One region of the Shinella agrisoli genome, then DNA from elsewhere that is predicted to be linked to it. Evidence: riboswitches for the same ligand, from Rfam matches in the RefSeq annotation. Region 1 holds a riboswitch; the other holds the start of a gene.
What was found. A riboswitch is a leader RNA that binds a small molecule or an ion and turns the genes downstream of it on or off. The one in region 1 is predicted to bind cobalamin.
Positions count from the first base shown of each region.

Region 2: it holds a riboswitch for cobalamin, as region 1 does, so the genes downstream of both, bluB (5,6-dimethylbenzimidazole synthase) here and nrdH (glutaredoxin-like protein NrdH) in region 1, are expected to answer to the same signal.

Region 1 covers NZ_JBJIEP010000017.1:87,437-93,857, reverse strand. Annotated here, with positions in the region: gene nrdF (class 1b ribonucleoside-diphosphate reductase subunit beta) at 1-809, opposite strand, end outside; gene nrdE (class 1b ribonucleoside-diphosphate reductase subunit alpha) at 988-3,135, opposite strand; gene nrdI (class Ib ribonucleoside-diphosphate reductase assembly flavoprotein NrdI) at 3,132-3,530, opposite strand; gene nrdH (glutaredoxin-like protein NrdH) at 3,540-3,761, opposite strand; cobalamin riboswitch at 4,013-4,230, opposite strand; gene ACIIOY_RS18295 (hypothetical protein) at 4,470-4,613, opposite strand; gene metE (5-methyltetrahydropteroyltriglutamate--homocysteine S-methyltransferase) at 4,610-6,421, opposite strand, start outside.
Region 2 covers NZ_JBJIEP010000015.1:33,426-42,123, forward strand. Annotated here, with positions in the region: gene ACIIOY_RS16470 (LTA synthase family protein) at 1-87, opposite strand, end outside; gene ACIIOY_RS16475 (NAD+ synthase) at 390-2,069, shown strand; gene ACIIOY_RS16480 (TolB family protein) at 2,074-2,901, shown strand; gene ACIIOY_RS16485 (LacI family DNA-binding transcriptional regulator) at 2,898-3,932, opposite strand; gene ACIIOY_RS16490 (phytanoyl-CoA dioxygenase family protein) at 4,026-5,222, shown strand; gene ACIIOY_RS16495 (SDR family oxidoreductase) at 5,299-6,117, shown strand; cobalamin riboswitch at 6,174-6,391, shown strand; partial or broken gene bluB (5,6-dimethylbenzimidazole synthase) at 6,437-7,108, shown strand; gene ACIIOY_RS16505 (DUF2865 domain-containing protein) at 7,128-8,237, opposite strand; gene ACIIOY_RS16510 (ABC-F family ATP-binding cassette domain-containing protein) at 8,488-8,698, shown strand, end outside.

The sequences.
Region 1 (6,421 bases):
AGGTTCATCAGCGCCTTGTTGGCATTGTAGTGCAGGAATTTCTTGACGTCCTCGGTGAGGCCGACGCCGTCATAGAGCTCTTCGGTGTACTTGGCCTCGTTGTCATAAAGCTCCAGCAGAAGATCGAACGCGAAATCCTTGATATCCTGCTGCTTTTCTGCGCTCAGACGTTCAATGCCGCGCTGGAACTTGTAGCCGATGTAGTAGCCGTGCACCGCCTCGTCGCGGATGATGAGGCGGATGAGGTCGGCGGTGTTGGTGAGCTTGGCGCGGCTCGACCAGTACATGGGCAGGTAGAAACCGGAATAGAACAGGAAGCTCTCGAGGAAGACGGAGGCGACCTTCTTCTTCAAGGCATCGCCCGAGGCATATTGCGCCATGATCAGCGCGGATTTCCTTTGCAGGAACTCGTTCTCCTCCGACCAGCGGTAGGCGTCGTCCACGTCCGGCGTCAGGCAGAGCGTCGAGAAGATGGACGAATAGGAGCGCGCGTGGACCGCCTCCATGAAGGAGATATTGGAGAGCACCGCCTCCTCGTGCGGCGTGGCGGAATCCGCCATCAGCGTCACCGCGCCGACGCCGTTCTGGATCGTGTCCAGCAGCGTGAGGCCGGTGAAGACGCGGATGGTGAGCTTCTGCTCCTCCGGCTTCAATGTCGCCCAGGACGGGATGTCGTTGGAAAGCGGCACCTTTTCCGGCAGCCAGAAATTGCCGGTGAGGCGGTTCCAGACCTCGAGATCCTTGTCGTCCTCGATGCGGTTCCAGTTGATGGCGCGGATGCGGCTTGCGGGCTTGGCGTGCATGTTCATTCGGGTGTCCTTGATTGCTAACCTGGCTGGCTGGCCCCTCATCCGGCTGCCGCCACCTTCTCCCCGCAAGCGGGGAGAAGGCATATGCCGTACCGTCCCGCTCCTCCGGACGGTTCGCATGGCACGTCCCCTCTCCCCGCCTGGGGGGAGAGGGCTAGGGTGAGGCGCAGGCCACGATTCAAAGCGCGCACGACACGCAGCCCTGCACTTCCGTGCCGGACAGCGCCATCTGGCGAAGGCGGATGTAGTAGATGGTCTTGATGCCCTTCTTCCAGGCGTGGATCTGCGCCCGGTTGATGTCGCGCGTCGTCGCCGTGTCGCGGAAGAACAGCGTCAGCGAGAGCCCCTGGTCGACATGCTGCGTCGCCGCCGCATAGGTGTCGATGATCTTCTCCGGGCCGATCTCGTAGGCGTCCTGATAATATTCCAGGTTGTCGTTGGTAAGATAGGCGGCCGGATAGTAGACGCGGCCGATCTTGCCCTCCTTGCGGATCTCGATCTTCGAGACGATCGGATGGATCGAGGAGGTCGAGTGGTTGATGTAGGAGATCGAGCCGGTCGGCGGCACGGCCTGGAGGTTCTGGTTGTAGAGGCCGCCTTCCATGACCGCCGCCTTCAGGTCCAGCCAGTCCTGCCGCGTCGGGATATGGATCCCGGCCTCCTCGAAGATCGCCCTCACCCTCTGCGTCGCCGGCAGCCATTCGGCTTCGGTGTATTTGTCGAAATATTCCCCGGAAGCGTATTTCGAGTTCTCGAAGCCCTTGAAACTCCGGCCCTTCTCGACCGCCAGCCGGTTGGAGGCGCGGACGGCGTGATAGGTCACCGTATAGAAGTAGATATTGGTGAAGTCGATGCCTTCCTCAGAGCCGTAGAAGATGCGCTCGCGGGCGAGATAGCCGTGCAGGTTCATCTGGCCGAGGCCGATCGCGTGGCTGTCGTCGTTGCCTTTCTCGACCGAGGGGACCGAGGAGATGCGGCTCATCTCGGAAACGGCGGTCAGCGCGCGGATCGACGTCTCGATCGTGTGGCCGAAATCGGGGCTGTCCATCGCGGCGGCGATGTTGAGCGAACCGAGGTTGCAGGAGATGTCCTTGCCCATCTTCGCATAGGAGAGGTCGTCGTTGAATTCGCTCGCCTCGCTCACCTGGAGGATCTCCGAGCAGAGATTGCTCATGGTGATGCGGCCGGCGATCGGGTTCTCGCGGTTCACCGTGTCCTCGAACATGATGTAGGGATAGCCCGACTCGAACTGGATCTCGGCGATGACCTGGAAGAACTCGCGCGCCCTGATCTTCTTCTTGCGGATGCGGGCGTCCTCGACCATCTCGCGGTACTTCTCCGTCACCGAGATCTCGGTGAAGGGCACGCCGTAGACGCGTTCCACGTCGTGCGGGGAGAAGAGGTACATGTCCTCGTTGTTCTTCGCCAGCTCGAAGGTGATGTCCGGGATGACGACGCCGAGCGAGAGCGTCTTGATGCGGATCTTCTCGTCGGCGTTCTCCCGCTTGGTGTCGAGGAAGCGCATGATGTCCGGGTGGTGGGCGTGGAGATAGACGGCCCCCGCCCCCTGCCGCGCGCCGAGCTGGTTGGCGTAGGAGAACGAGTCCTCCAGCAGCTTCATCACCGGGATAACGCCGGAAGACTGGTTCTCGATCTGCTTGATCGGCGCGCCCATCTCGCGAAGGTTGGTGAGGCAGAGCGCGACGCCCCCGCCGCGCTTGGAAAGCTGGAGGGCCGAGTTGATCGCGCGGCCGATGCTCTCCATGTTGTCCTCGACGCGCAGCAGGAAGCAGGAGACGAGCTCGCCGCGCTGCTTCTTGCCGGCGTTGAGGAAGGTGGGGGTCGCCGGCTGGAACCGGCCGGAGATGATCTCGTCGACGAGGTCGCGGGCGAACGCCTCGTTGCCGCGCGCCAGCGTCAGCGCCACCATGCAGACGCGGTCTTCGTAACGCTCCAGGTAGCGCTTCCCGTCGAAGGTCTTCAGCGTGTAGGAGGTGTAATACTTGAAGGCGCCGAGGAAGGTCGGGAAGCGGAACTTCTTCGCATAGGCGTGATCGAAGAGATCGCGCACGAAATTGAAGGAATACTGGTCCAGCACCTCTTGCTCGTAATAGCCCTCGGTCACCAGGTAATCGAGCTTTTCCCTGAGGTTATGGAAGAAGACGGTGTTCTGGTTGACGTGCTGGAGGAAATACTGCTTGGCCGCCTGCCGGTCCTTGTCGAGCTGGATCTTTCCGTTCTCGTCGTAAAGGTTCAGCATGGCGTTGAGCGCGTGGTAGTCCAGCGCCGTGATTTCCGGCGCCTTCGCCGGCTTGTCTATCGTCATCGTGTCCAAAACCGTTCCAGTCCCTGTCTGACGTTGTCGACGTCCTCATCCGTCCCGAGCAGCTCGAAACGGTAGAGGTAGGGCACCGCGCACTTCGCCGAGATGATGTTTCCCGCGACGGCGTATCCGGTGCCGAAATTGGTGTTGCCGGCCGCGATCACGCCGCGGATGAGGCTGCGATTGTTCGGATTGTTGAGGAAGCGGATGACCGGCTTCGGCACCGCCCCCTTCTCGCCGCCCCCGCCATAGGTCGGCGAAACCAGCACGAAGGGCTGCCGGACCTCGGGCGGCTCCCCGCTCGCATCGACCGGCAGGCGCAGGGCTTCCATCCCGAGCCTCTCAACGAAGCGGCGGGTGTTCTCCGACCGGCTGGAGAAATAGACGAGCCCGGCCATCGTGCCGGCTCAGGCGAGCGCGCTGATCATGTCCGGACGGAACCCAGCCCAGTGCCGCTCGCCGGCGACGACGACCGGCACCTGCCGGTAGCCGAGGCCCTGGACGAGCGCGAAGGCATTCGCATCCTCGGAGATGTCGACGACCCGGTAGTCGATGCCCTGGCGGTCGAGCGCGCGAGTGGTCGCGGTGCACTGGACGCAGGCGGGCTTGCTGTAGACGGTGATGGACATGGCTTTCCTCGTATTTTCAATCAGGCATGAGGGATCGTTCGGACATCCGCCGACGGCCGTTCGATGGGCTGGAGATGGACATGAGCGACCGTCCACGGACGGCCGGACGCGGGGCGCCGCTTACTCGCGCGGGTAGGCTGGTAACAGGATCGACATGACTTCACCCCGAAGCGATTATGCGGGACATTCGGGGAAACGGCGGGGCGGCGTCATTCCGCAACCCGTCGCTCGCCTGCCGGACACCCCGCCCGTGGACGTTCATGCGCGAGGCAGGTCTCCTGGCTTGCGGGTCGCCGCATCCGTCCGCCTTCCCAAGGCATTTGCGCCCCAGTGGCTTTGTCGAACGAATGCTCGCCGCTTACAGTTGCGGGGGCAGCTCCGGACTTGCGCGGCCGTCATGGCCGCACCGGATTCCCGTCTTAGCCTTCGATCCTCTCGAATCGAAGGAACCTCGAACACAAGATATAGTAGACGAGGTAAAAAATGCGTCAATGGCTATGATGCGTTATCAACGGTTTCGTTGTGATGGATGGAAACGGGGCAATCCCGGCCATCGACGGCGACCATGCCGAAGCGGCCGTTTGCGGTGCATGTGCGGGCGCCGCTCATCAGGTCTTCCGACCAGAGCTCGCGTCACATGCCCCGCAACCTCGACCAGTTCGCCCATGCAGGCCGGAGCCTGGAAGCCGACGCGGTCGCAGGATGTGGTCACGAAGGGCACAGCGCAAGCCCCGCACCGCCGAAGAGCGTACCGTGATGGTTCGTATCGCCGGGAAAGGCGAGATCGCCCAGCCGGCTCGACGATGCCGGGATCGCTCCCGGCACCGCAAGGGTTTCGCCTTCAGGGCTCATCGCGATGCCGCCGCCGGCTCGGCGGAGCCGCCGGCCTTGCGCAGGCGCCATGCCGCCTCGACCATGTTGGCGAGCGCGGGCCTGACCTCCTCCCACCGGCGTGTCTTGAGGCCGCAGTCCGGATTGATCCAAAGCTGCCTGTCCTCGAGGCGCAGGCGGGCGAGCGACAAAAGGTCCGTCATCTCGTCGACCTCCGGCACGCGCGGCGAATGGATGTCGTAGACACCGGGGCCGATCTCGTTCGGGTACCTGAAGTTCCGGAAGGCATCGAGCAGTTCCATCTTCGAGCGGGATGTCTCGATGGAGATGACGTCGGCGTCCATCGCGGCGATGGCCGCGATGATGTCGTTGAACTCCGAGTAGCACATATGGGTATGGATCTGCGTCCGGTCCGCCACGCCGCCGGAGCAAAGGCGGAAGGATTCGACCGCCCAGTCGAGATAGTGCTGCCAGTCCTTGTGGCGGAGCGGCAGGCCCTCGCGCAGCGCCGCCTCGTCGATCTGGATCATCTTCGCGCCGGCCTTCTCCAGGTCCAGAACCTCGTCCCGGATCGCGAGCGCGATCTGGCGGCATATCGCCTCGCGCGGAAGATCGTCTCGGACGAAGGACCAGTTGAGGATGGTCACGGGCCCGGTCAGCATGCCCTTCACGGGCTTTTGCGTCAGGGACTGGGCATATTTCCACCATTCGACCGTCATCGGGTTGGGCCGCGAGACGTCGCCGAAGATGATGGGCGGGCGCACATAGCGCGAGCCGTAGCTCTGCACCCAGGCATGCCTGGTGAAGGCGAAACCGGCGAGCTGTTCGCCGAAGTATTGGACCATGTCGTTGCGCTCGAACTCGCCGTGCACGAGCACGTCGAGGCCGATTTCCTCCTGCCAGCGTATGACGAGGCCGGTCTGCCTCCGGAGGAAGGCCTGATAGTCCATGTAGCTCAATTCGCCCTTTGCATGGGCGGCGCGGGCCTTGCGGACCTCGCTCGTCTGCGGAAACGAACCGATCGTCGTCGTCGGGAACAGCGGCAGCCGGACCGCATCCGCCTGGAGCGTGCGGCGCTGCTCGAAGGGGCTCGCGCGCGTCTTCATCCCGTCATCGATGCCGGCGATCCGGCCCTGCACGAGCGGATCGGTCACCTTCGGCGAAGACGCACGGGCGGCAACGGCTTTCGAGGCGTCGTTCAACGCCTCCCGCACGGCCTCCTTCCCCTGCGCAAGCCCCTTGCCGAGGGTCGAAAGCTCGCCGAGCTTCTGGGTGGCGAAAGCGAGCCAGCCCTTGAGGTCGCCGTCGAGCGCCGTTTCGAGCGCGAGGTCGATCGGCACATGGAGGAGCGAGCACGAGGCCGCGACCTCGACGGCATCGGCTCCACGCGCGGAAACCAAGGGCGCCAGCCGGTCGACGATGGCGGCAAGGTCGGCGCGCCAGATGTTGCGCCCGTCGATGACGCCGAGCGAAAGCACCTGGCCGGCCCGCACGGCCGCGGCGACCGCATCGAGCTGTTCCGGCGCGCGCACGAGGTCGACATGGAGGCCGGCGACCGGAAGGGCGGCGGCAGCCGCGAGATTGTCATCGAGGGCGCCGAAATAGGTCGTCAGCATCAGCTTCAGGCCCGGAACGGCGGCGGCAAGGCGCTCATAGGCCATCTTGAAGGCGTGGCGCTCACCCTCCGTCAGATCCAGGGCGAGGACCGGTTCGTCGACCTGCACCCAGTCCGCGCCGGCGGCGCCCAGCCTGCCGAACAGCTCTTCGTAGACCGGAAGCAGCTTCGCCAGCAGGTCGAGCGGCTTGAACGTGGCGGGACGGGCCTTGGC
Region 2 (8,698 bases), on a different contig from region 1:
GAACGTCTTGGCGTGGCGGGCGAGGAAGCCTGTCTCGACGGCAAGTCCTTCGGTGGCTTCGATCGCCACGGCTGCGGGAGTGAACAAGGCCAAGGCCGTCTCCAAACTTCATAAAACTTTCGTGTATCTGTCATACGGCTGTCATCTTGAACAGGAGATGAACGTTTCCCGCAACGTTCTTCCCGTCCTTTGGTTCCTCCTGTTGCATTGTCGCAATGGTGTGCGGAACCCGCTGAAAAACGAGCGTTTTTGCCGAAAGCGCAGGCAATTGCCCCGCTCTTCATTCCCAAAGCGTCCGGCATGCTCTAAAGAGCGTATCGACCGTCCGCAGTTTCCTGCCGCTTTGCACGGGGAAACGGCGGACACGAGCAGGAGACGGGCCCGCAGACATGACTTCCGACACTGAAAAGGCGACGCTGCGCATCGCCGTCGCGCAATTGAACCCGACCGTCGGCGACGTGGCCGGCAACCTCGCCAGGGCGCGCGCCGCCCGCGAGGACGCCGCTCGTCAGGGCGCCGACCTGCTGCTTCTGACGGAGCTCTTCATTTCCGGCTATCCGCCGGAGGACCTCGTGCTCAAGCCCGCCTTCCTGAAGGCCTGCCGCCGCGCGATCGACGATCTTGCCGCCGACACCGCCGATGGCGGGCCGGGCGTCGTCGTCGGCTTTCCGCGGCAGGACGAGACGGGGCGCTACAACGCCGTCGCCGTGCTCGACGGCGGCAAGGTGAGCGCGATCCGCGACAAGGTGGACCTGCCGAACTACGGCGAGTTCGACGAGAAGCGCGTCTTCGACCAGGGCGCCATGCCCGGCCCGGTCAATTTCCGCGGCGTGCGGCTCGGCATTCCGATCTGCGAGGACATCTGGGGCGAGCTCGGCGTCTGCGAGACGCTGGCCGAGAGCGGCGCGGAAATCCTCATCTCGCCGAACGGGTCCCCCTATTATCGCGGCAAGGTGGACGTGCGCCATCAGGTGGTGCTGAAACAGGTCATCGAGACCGGCCTGCCGCTCCTCTACGCCAACCAGCTCGGCGGCCAGGACGAGCTCGTCTTCGACGGGGCGAGCTTCGCCTTCAACGCGGACAAGACGCTCGCCTTCCAGATGAGCCAGTTCGAGGAGACGGTCGCGCTCACCACCTGGAAGAGGGCGGGCGAGGGCTGGGTCTGCGACGGCGGGCCGATGTCGCGCATTCCCGAGCGCGAGGAGGCGGACTACCGCGCCTGCCTCCTCGGCTTCCGCGACTACGTCAACAAGAACGGCTTCAAGAACGTGGTGCTCGGCCTTTCCGGCGGCATCGACTCGGCGATCTGCGCCGCCATCGCCGTCGATGCGCTCGGCGAGGAGCGGGTGCGCTGCGTGATGCTGCCCTACCGCTACACGTCCGGGGATTCGCTGAAGGACGCGGCCGATTGCGCCAGGGCGCTCGGCTGCCGCTACGACGTCGTGCCGATCGAGGCGCCGGTGGCCGGCTTCCTTTCCTCGCTCTCCGAGCTTTTCGAGGGGACCGAGGAGGGCATCACGGAGGAGAACCTCCAGAGCCGCGCGCGCGGCACGATCCTCATGGCCATCTCCAACAAGTTCGGCTCGATGGTCGTCACCACCGGCAACAAGTCGGAAATGTCGGTCGGCTACGCCACGCTCTACGGCGACATGAACGGCGGCTTCAACCCGATCAAGGACCTCTACAAGATGCAGGTCTACGCGCTGTCGCGCTGGCGCAACGAACATGTGCCGCCGGGCGCGCTCGGCCCTTCCGGCGAGGTCATCCCGAGAAACATCATCGACAAGGCGCCGTCCGCGGAGCTTCGCCCCAACCAGACCGACCAGGATTCCCTGCCGCCCTATCCGGTGCTCGACGACATCCTCGAATGCCTCGTCGAGAAGGAGATGAGCACGGAGGAGATCGTCGCGCGCGGCCACGATGCGGCGACCGTGCACCGGGTCGAGCACCTGCTCTACATCGCCGAATACAAGCGCCGCCAGTCGGCCCCCGGCGTGAAGATCACCCGGAAGAATTTCGGCCGCGACCGGCGCTACCCGATCACCAACCGGTTCCGGGACCGAGGCTGAGGCCATGCGCAGCTCGGTCGAAATCCACAACATCGCGACCGGCAAGACGCGGGTCGTGTGGCAGACGGAGCGGCTGGTCGAGGCGCCGAATTTCTCGCGGGACGGGCGGTTCCTGATCGTCAACGGCGACGGGCTCATCTATCGCCTTGCGCTTAACGGCGGCGGGCCGGTGCGGATCGACACGGGCTTTGCCACGCGCTGCAACAACGACCACGGGCTCTCGCCGGACGGCAGCCTGCTGGCGATCAGCGACAAGGCGGAGTTCGGCAAGTCGGCGGTCTACGTGCTGCCCGCCGAAGGCGGCACGCCGCGGCTGGTGACGCCGAACCTGCCGTCCTACTGGCACGGCTGGTCGCCGGATGGCGGAACGCTCGCCTATTGCGGCATCCGCGACGACCTCTTCGACATCTTCACGATCCCGGTCGCGGGCGGCGCGGAACGGCGGCTGACCTTCGGCGAGGGGCGCAACGACGGGCCGGATTATTCGGCGGACGGCGGATGGATCTATTTCAACTCCAGCCGCACCGGCCGCATGCAGATCTGGCGGGTGCGGCCGGACGGCAGCGCACCGACGCGCATCACCGACAGCCCCTATGGCGACTGGTTCCCGCATCCCTCGCCGGACGGAAGGCACCTTCTCGTCCTCTCCTATGACGGCGACGTCGTCGATCATCCGCGCGACCTCGATGTGCGGCTGCGGCTGATGGACGTCGACGGCGGCAACGCGCGGATTCTCTTCGGCCTTTTCGGCGGGCAGGGCACGATGAACGTGCCGAACTGGTCGCCGGACGGGACGGAATTCGCCTTCGTGCGCTATGCGCCGGCCGCCTAACGCAGGAAATCGGCCGGAATGTTGAAGGGCGTTATCACCTCCACGGCGGAAAGCCGCGCGGGGCTGGCGGCGGCCCGTGGGCGCTTGCGGGCGAGCATGGCGCGAAACACCTGCCGCACGTCCGTCCGCAGGTCGTGGTGCAGCACGAAGGAGAGCTTCCCGCTTCTCAGCAGGTCGAGGTTCTCCGCGTCGAGGTCGTGCGCGACATAGACGCGGCACGGCCGGCCGGCAACCTCGAAGGCCGAAAGCACGGCCTGGTTGCCGCCGCCGATCGAATAGACGCCGGCTATGTCGGGATGCCGCGCGAGGGCGGCGGCAACGAGCGCGCCCGTCGCAGCGTCGCGGCCGAACCCTTCGCTGACCTCGACGATGCCGATCTCCGGATAGCGCTCGCGCATCAGCCGGCGAAAACCGATCTCGCGCTCCTCCTCGCCGCGGAAGCGGTTGGAGCTGAGCGTGACGAGGATGCGCAGGGTCTCGCCCCTCAGCCGCTCGCCGACGAGATAGGCCGCGGTTTCCCCCGCCGCCCGGTTGTCCGCGCCGGCATAGGCGGCGCGCGGCGTGTTCGGCAGGTCCGTCACCAGCGTCACGACCGGGATGCGCGCCGCCTCCAGCCGTTCGACGGCGCCCGCCACCTCGGGCACGTCCGGCGCCTTGAGCACGACGCCGTCGGTGCCGCGCAGCCGGATGCGGTCGAGGACCTGCGCCATGTCCGCGGGACGGATGACCTCGGCGAAATGGAAGCGGGCGCGGAAGACGGTGGTGCCGAAGGCCCCGGCCTCGCTTTCGAAGGCGCGCCGCACGGCGCTGGTGAAGCGGTCCGGCGCCTCCATCACCACGTCGATGGCGTGGACGCGGGCAGGGCTTTCGTGGCCGGCCTCCTGGAGGCGCTCCAGCTCCTCGACGGCGGCGCGCACGCGGGCGGCGGTCTGCCGGCGCACGCCCGGCCGGCCGTTCAGCACGCGGTCGACCGTCGCGGTGCTGAGGCCGGCCTGGAAGGCGATGTCCTTGACGAGGAAGGGATGGGCCATGGTGCTTCTGATGGTTTTTTGATGGTTTCCCGATCTACCTCGGATCGTGCCCTGCCGTATAGTTCCTTCATTCGATCCGGGAGGAGGAACCCCATGAAGACCGACAATCTTGCGAAACTGCGCGGCGACCGCGTGTTCCTGAGCGTCGAGGCCTGCGACATCGCCGATTTCGCGACCGAGGTGCAGCGCACGACCTCGCTTTCCGATTATCCGAACGCGGCTTCGGTCGAGAAGAACGTGCTGATCTACGATTCCGAGGCCGTCGTTGCCGCGGCCGCCGCCGGCCGGGACAGCCGCCGGGCGATCCTTTCGGAAATCTGCGATGCCTTTGCCGACGGTCCGGGCGTGATCGTCTTCAAGCAGGCCTATGCGGATCTTTCCGTCATCGACCGGGCTTCGGCCATCTTCGATGCGATCATCGAGGCGCAGCGCCGCGAAAACACCGGCGGCGGCGACCATTTCGCCAAGCCCGGCGCGAACGACCGCATCTGGAACTCGCTGGAGAAGCATTGCCTCGCCGATCCGCAGAACTTTGCCCGGTACTACGGCAACGCCGTCGTCGCGCTGGTCAGCGAGGCCTGGCTCGGCCCGCACTATCAGATGACGGCGCAGGTCAACCGGGTCAACCCGGGCGGGGCGGCGCAATCGGCGCACCGCGACTACCATCTCGGCTTCCAGACGCAGGCGGAGATCGAGCGCTTCCCGGCCCATGTGCACCGCCTTTCGCCGGTGCTTACCCTGCAGGGAGCCGTCGCCCACTGCGACATGCCGCTTGAAAGCGGGCCGACGCTCTTCCTGCCGTTCAGCCAGACCTACGAGCCCGGCTACCTCGCGCTGAAGCGGCCGGAATTCCGCGACTATTTCGACGCGCATCATGTCCAGCTGCCGCTGGAAAAGGGCGACGCCGTGTTCTTCAACCCGGCGCTCTTCCACGCCGCGGGCACGAACAGTTCCGCCGACATCCGGCGCGTCGCGAACCTGCTCCAGGTCTCCTCCGCCTTCGGGCGCGCCATGGAGACGGTGAACCGGCAGCGCATGTCGGCGGCGCTCTATCCGGCGCTGAAGGCGTTGCGCGATGCCGGCGCGATCAGCGACGCGGAGGCGGAGAACGCGATCGCCAGCACGGCGGAAGGCTATTCCTTCCCGACCAATCTCGACCGCGATCCTCCGATCGGCGGCCTGGCGCCGAAGACCCAGGCGGCATTGATGCGCGAAGCGCTGGCCGAAGGCTGGGAGGCGGAAAAATTCGAAAAAGCGCTTCAGGAACAGTCCGAAAGGCGCGTGAGCTGACAAATCGAATCATCCGGATCGAAGGCTCCTCCGAAGCTCGGAGGGGCCCGAACCGCTTTATGGAGGGAGGAATGCGATGAGCAACGGTGCACGGCTGGACGGCAGGATCGCCGTCGTGACGGGAGGAACGCAGGGGCTGGGCGCAACGATCGCCCGGCTGTTTGCCGAGCGCGGCGCGGCGGGCCTCGTCATCTGCGGCCGCAACGCCGGAAAGGGCGAGGCGAAGGCCGCCGAGATCTACGACGGGACGGGCGTGAAGACGGTCTATGTGCGGGCGGACCTCGAAAGGGTCGAGGACGCGCGGGCGGTGATCGCCGCCGCCGACAACGCCTTCGGCCGCGTGGACGCGCTGGTGAACGCCGCGGCCATCACCGACCGCGGCACGATCCTCGACACGAGCCCGGAGCTCTTCGACCGGATGTTCGCGGTCAACGTGCGTGCGCCGTTCTTCCTGATGCAGGAGGCGATCAGGGTGATGCGGCGGGAGAGGATAGAAGGCACGATCGTCAATATCGGCTCGATGTCGGCCAGGGCCGGCCAGCCGTTCATCGCCGCCTATTGCGCCTCCAAGGGCGCGCTGGAGACGCTGACCAGGAACACGGCCTATGCGGTCCTGCGCAACCGCATCCGCGTCAACGGCCTCAATATCGGCTGGATGGCCTCGGAAGGCGAGGACCGCATCCAGCGCGAATACCACGGTGCGGCCGACGACTGGCTGGCGAAGGCGGCGGCGGCGCAGCCCTTCGGGCGCCTGGTCGATCCGGCGGAGGTGGCGCGCGCCTGCGCCTATCTTTCCTCGGAGGAGTCCGGCCTGATGACGGGCTCGGTCATCTGTTTCGACCAGTCGATCTGGGGTGCCTACGACGCTTCGCCCCATCCGGCCGCGCCGCTCTGAGGCGTTTTCGGACAGGCGTGCGGTGCGGCCGGGCTTGCTCGCGCGCGAAAGCCGTGCGCATATCCCTTCCGTCAGGTGCCCGCTTTGCGGGAGAATCGGGAATCCGGTGCGGGGCAGACCCCAGGTCCGGAACGTGCCCAACGCTGTGACGGGGATGACGTGCGCCGCAAAGCTTGAATCGATTCAAGCTTTTGCCACTGGCTTTTCAACCGGGAAGGCAGGCGCTCGCTGCGGGAACCGAAGTCAGAAGACCGGCCTGGCGAGATAGACCGGACCGCGCGGACGGCGGCAGGTTGTGCGCATTGTTGGGGAGATGACGATGCGAACCGAACCCTGGGACCATCTGGTCCGGGCGGGCGCCTTTCCGCACGCGGACAGGCAGGCCGTCTACCGCGCCATCGAAACGCGCCGCGACGTGCGCGACGAGTTTCTGGCCGATCCTCTGCCGGACGACCTCGTCCGCCGCCTGCTGCATGCCGCGCACAGCGCGCCTTCGGTGGGCTTCATGCAGCCGTGGAATTTCCTCATCGTGCGCAGCGAGGCGACGCGGCGCGCCGTGCATGCGGCCTTCCTCAAGGCCAATGCCGAGGCGGCGGCGATGTTCGAGGGCGGGCGGCAGGCGCAGTACCGGGCGCTGAAGCTCGAAGGCATCCTGAAGGCGCCGCTTTCCATCTGCGTGACCTGCGATCCGACGCGCGGCGGCAAGGTGGTGCTGGGACGCACGCACAATCCGCGCATGGACGTCTATTCCACGGTCTGCGCCGTGCAGAACCTGTGGCTCGCCGCGCGGGCTGAAGGGGTCGGCGTCGGCTGGGTCAGCATCTTCCACGACAGCGACATCCGGCAGATCCTCGGCATTCCTGAGCATGTCGAGATCGTCGCCTGGCTCTGCGTCGGTTTCGTGGACCGGCTCTACGCGGAGCCGGAGCTTGCCGTGAAGGGATGGCGGCAGCGCCTGCCGCTGGAGGACCTCGTGTTCGAGGAGCGCTGGCCGGACGGCGGAGCGGACGTCAGTCGACGCCGGCATCGGCCGGACGGCCGAGATCGATGGCGGTGGAGTTTTCCGGCAGGAAGACCGGGCCGACCGTACGCACCTTGCTCGTCGACGGATCGTAGACGCGTTCCTCGACCCTCGCCGGTGTCCCGGCCGCGGCTTCCTCCTTCTTCGGCAAGGTGCGGATGGTGGTGATCGAACCGCTCTGCTCGGCGCCGGCCCCGCCCGTGCTGGCGGTCTGCGTGCCATCGCCTTTCGCCGCCTTCCCGCGCTTGATCATTTCCTGATGGTAGGCGGCGAGATTGCAGCCGCAGGATCCCGGCTTGGAGAGATCGCGCGTGCGGTATGAGAAGGCGTTCGGCAGTTCGTAATAGGGGCGGCCGGTGACCGTCGAGGTCATCTGCTCGGTCTCCTCACCGTTCGTCATCGACTGGTAGAAGAGCTCCGTCTCGGTTTGCGGGCACATCATCGCGCAAACCTTCTGGTCGCGGCGGAAATCGAGCGGCGTGGCGCCGGAGGAGATCGGGAAGAAGCCGCCGTCGCAGGTGCGCACGCAGACGGTGCGCAGGTTCCCATGGCCGGAACTGCCGCCGAGGGAGCGCAGCTGCAGCCGCTCGCTGCCCTCCGGCGCCGTGCCGAGCGGCAGGGTGCGCGTCTCGTCGATCGTCCGCAGCGTCTCCGTCGCGGCGACCGGCGTCACCTTCGGCTTGCCGTTGCAGCCGTTCGTCTCCAGCGACGCTTTCAGCACGTTGCGCCTGCCTTGCGAGGCGCCGCCGCCGGAAAATTCGCGGCGCTTCTTGTCGAGAATCTGGAGGTTGCGCTCCATCTTGCCGATGACGGACGCGAGCGTGGCGCAGGCCTTCGCATTCGCGCCGCCGATGACGACGATGCTGCCCGACGAGCAGCCGAGGCGGCGCTGGTCGCTCTTCGCCTTGCGCAGCTGGATGTTCTGGCGGGTGATGGCGCCGGCATATTTGCGCGCGCTCGCCGTGTCGACGAGGACCTTCGGCATGTTCGCAAGCTCGGCCCGGATGCGCCCGCACACATCCGCCGCCGCCGTGCCGCCCGACAGAAGAAGCGGCAGGCCGGTTGCAATGGCAAGGAGAAGACGAGCGCGTCCCTTCAATTCCCGATCCCTGAACGCCTGGTGCTGCCGGCCGGCGCAGCCGATCCGATCGGCCCCTATCATAGGTCGTGCGGGGGCGCGCGCAACGTCCTCCCGCATTTGTGATTAACGGCGGCGGCACCGCTTGCCTTGCAAGGGCCACCATTCGGCTCTAGATACCGGCCGTCGTCAACGCCGACCGGATGGTGCACCATGGATTTCGACCCGACCGCAAACCGACTTCGCTTTGCCATCGGGGAAATCCGTATCCATGCCGCATTCCATCACGCTTTCCAAAATCACGTGGTCCACGCCTGACGGACACACGCTCCTTTCCGATATCGACCTGACCTTCGGGTCGGAGCGCGCCGGCCTCGTCGGCCGCAACGGCGTCGGCAAGACGACGCTGCTGAGGCTCATGACCGGCGATCTCATCCCGCAGGCCGGCGCCGTCACGGTCGACGGGACGCTCGGCTTCCTGC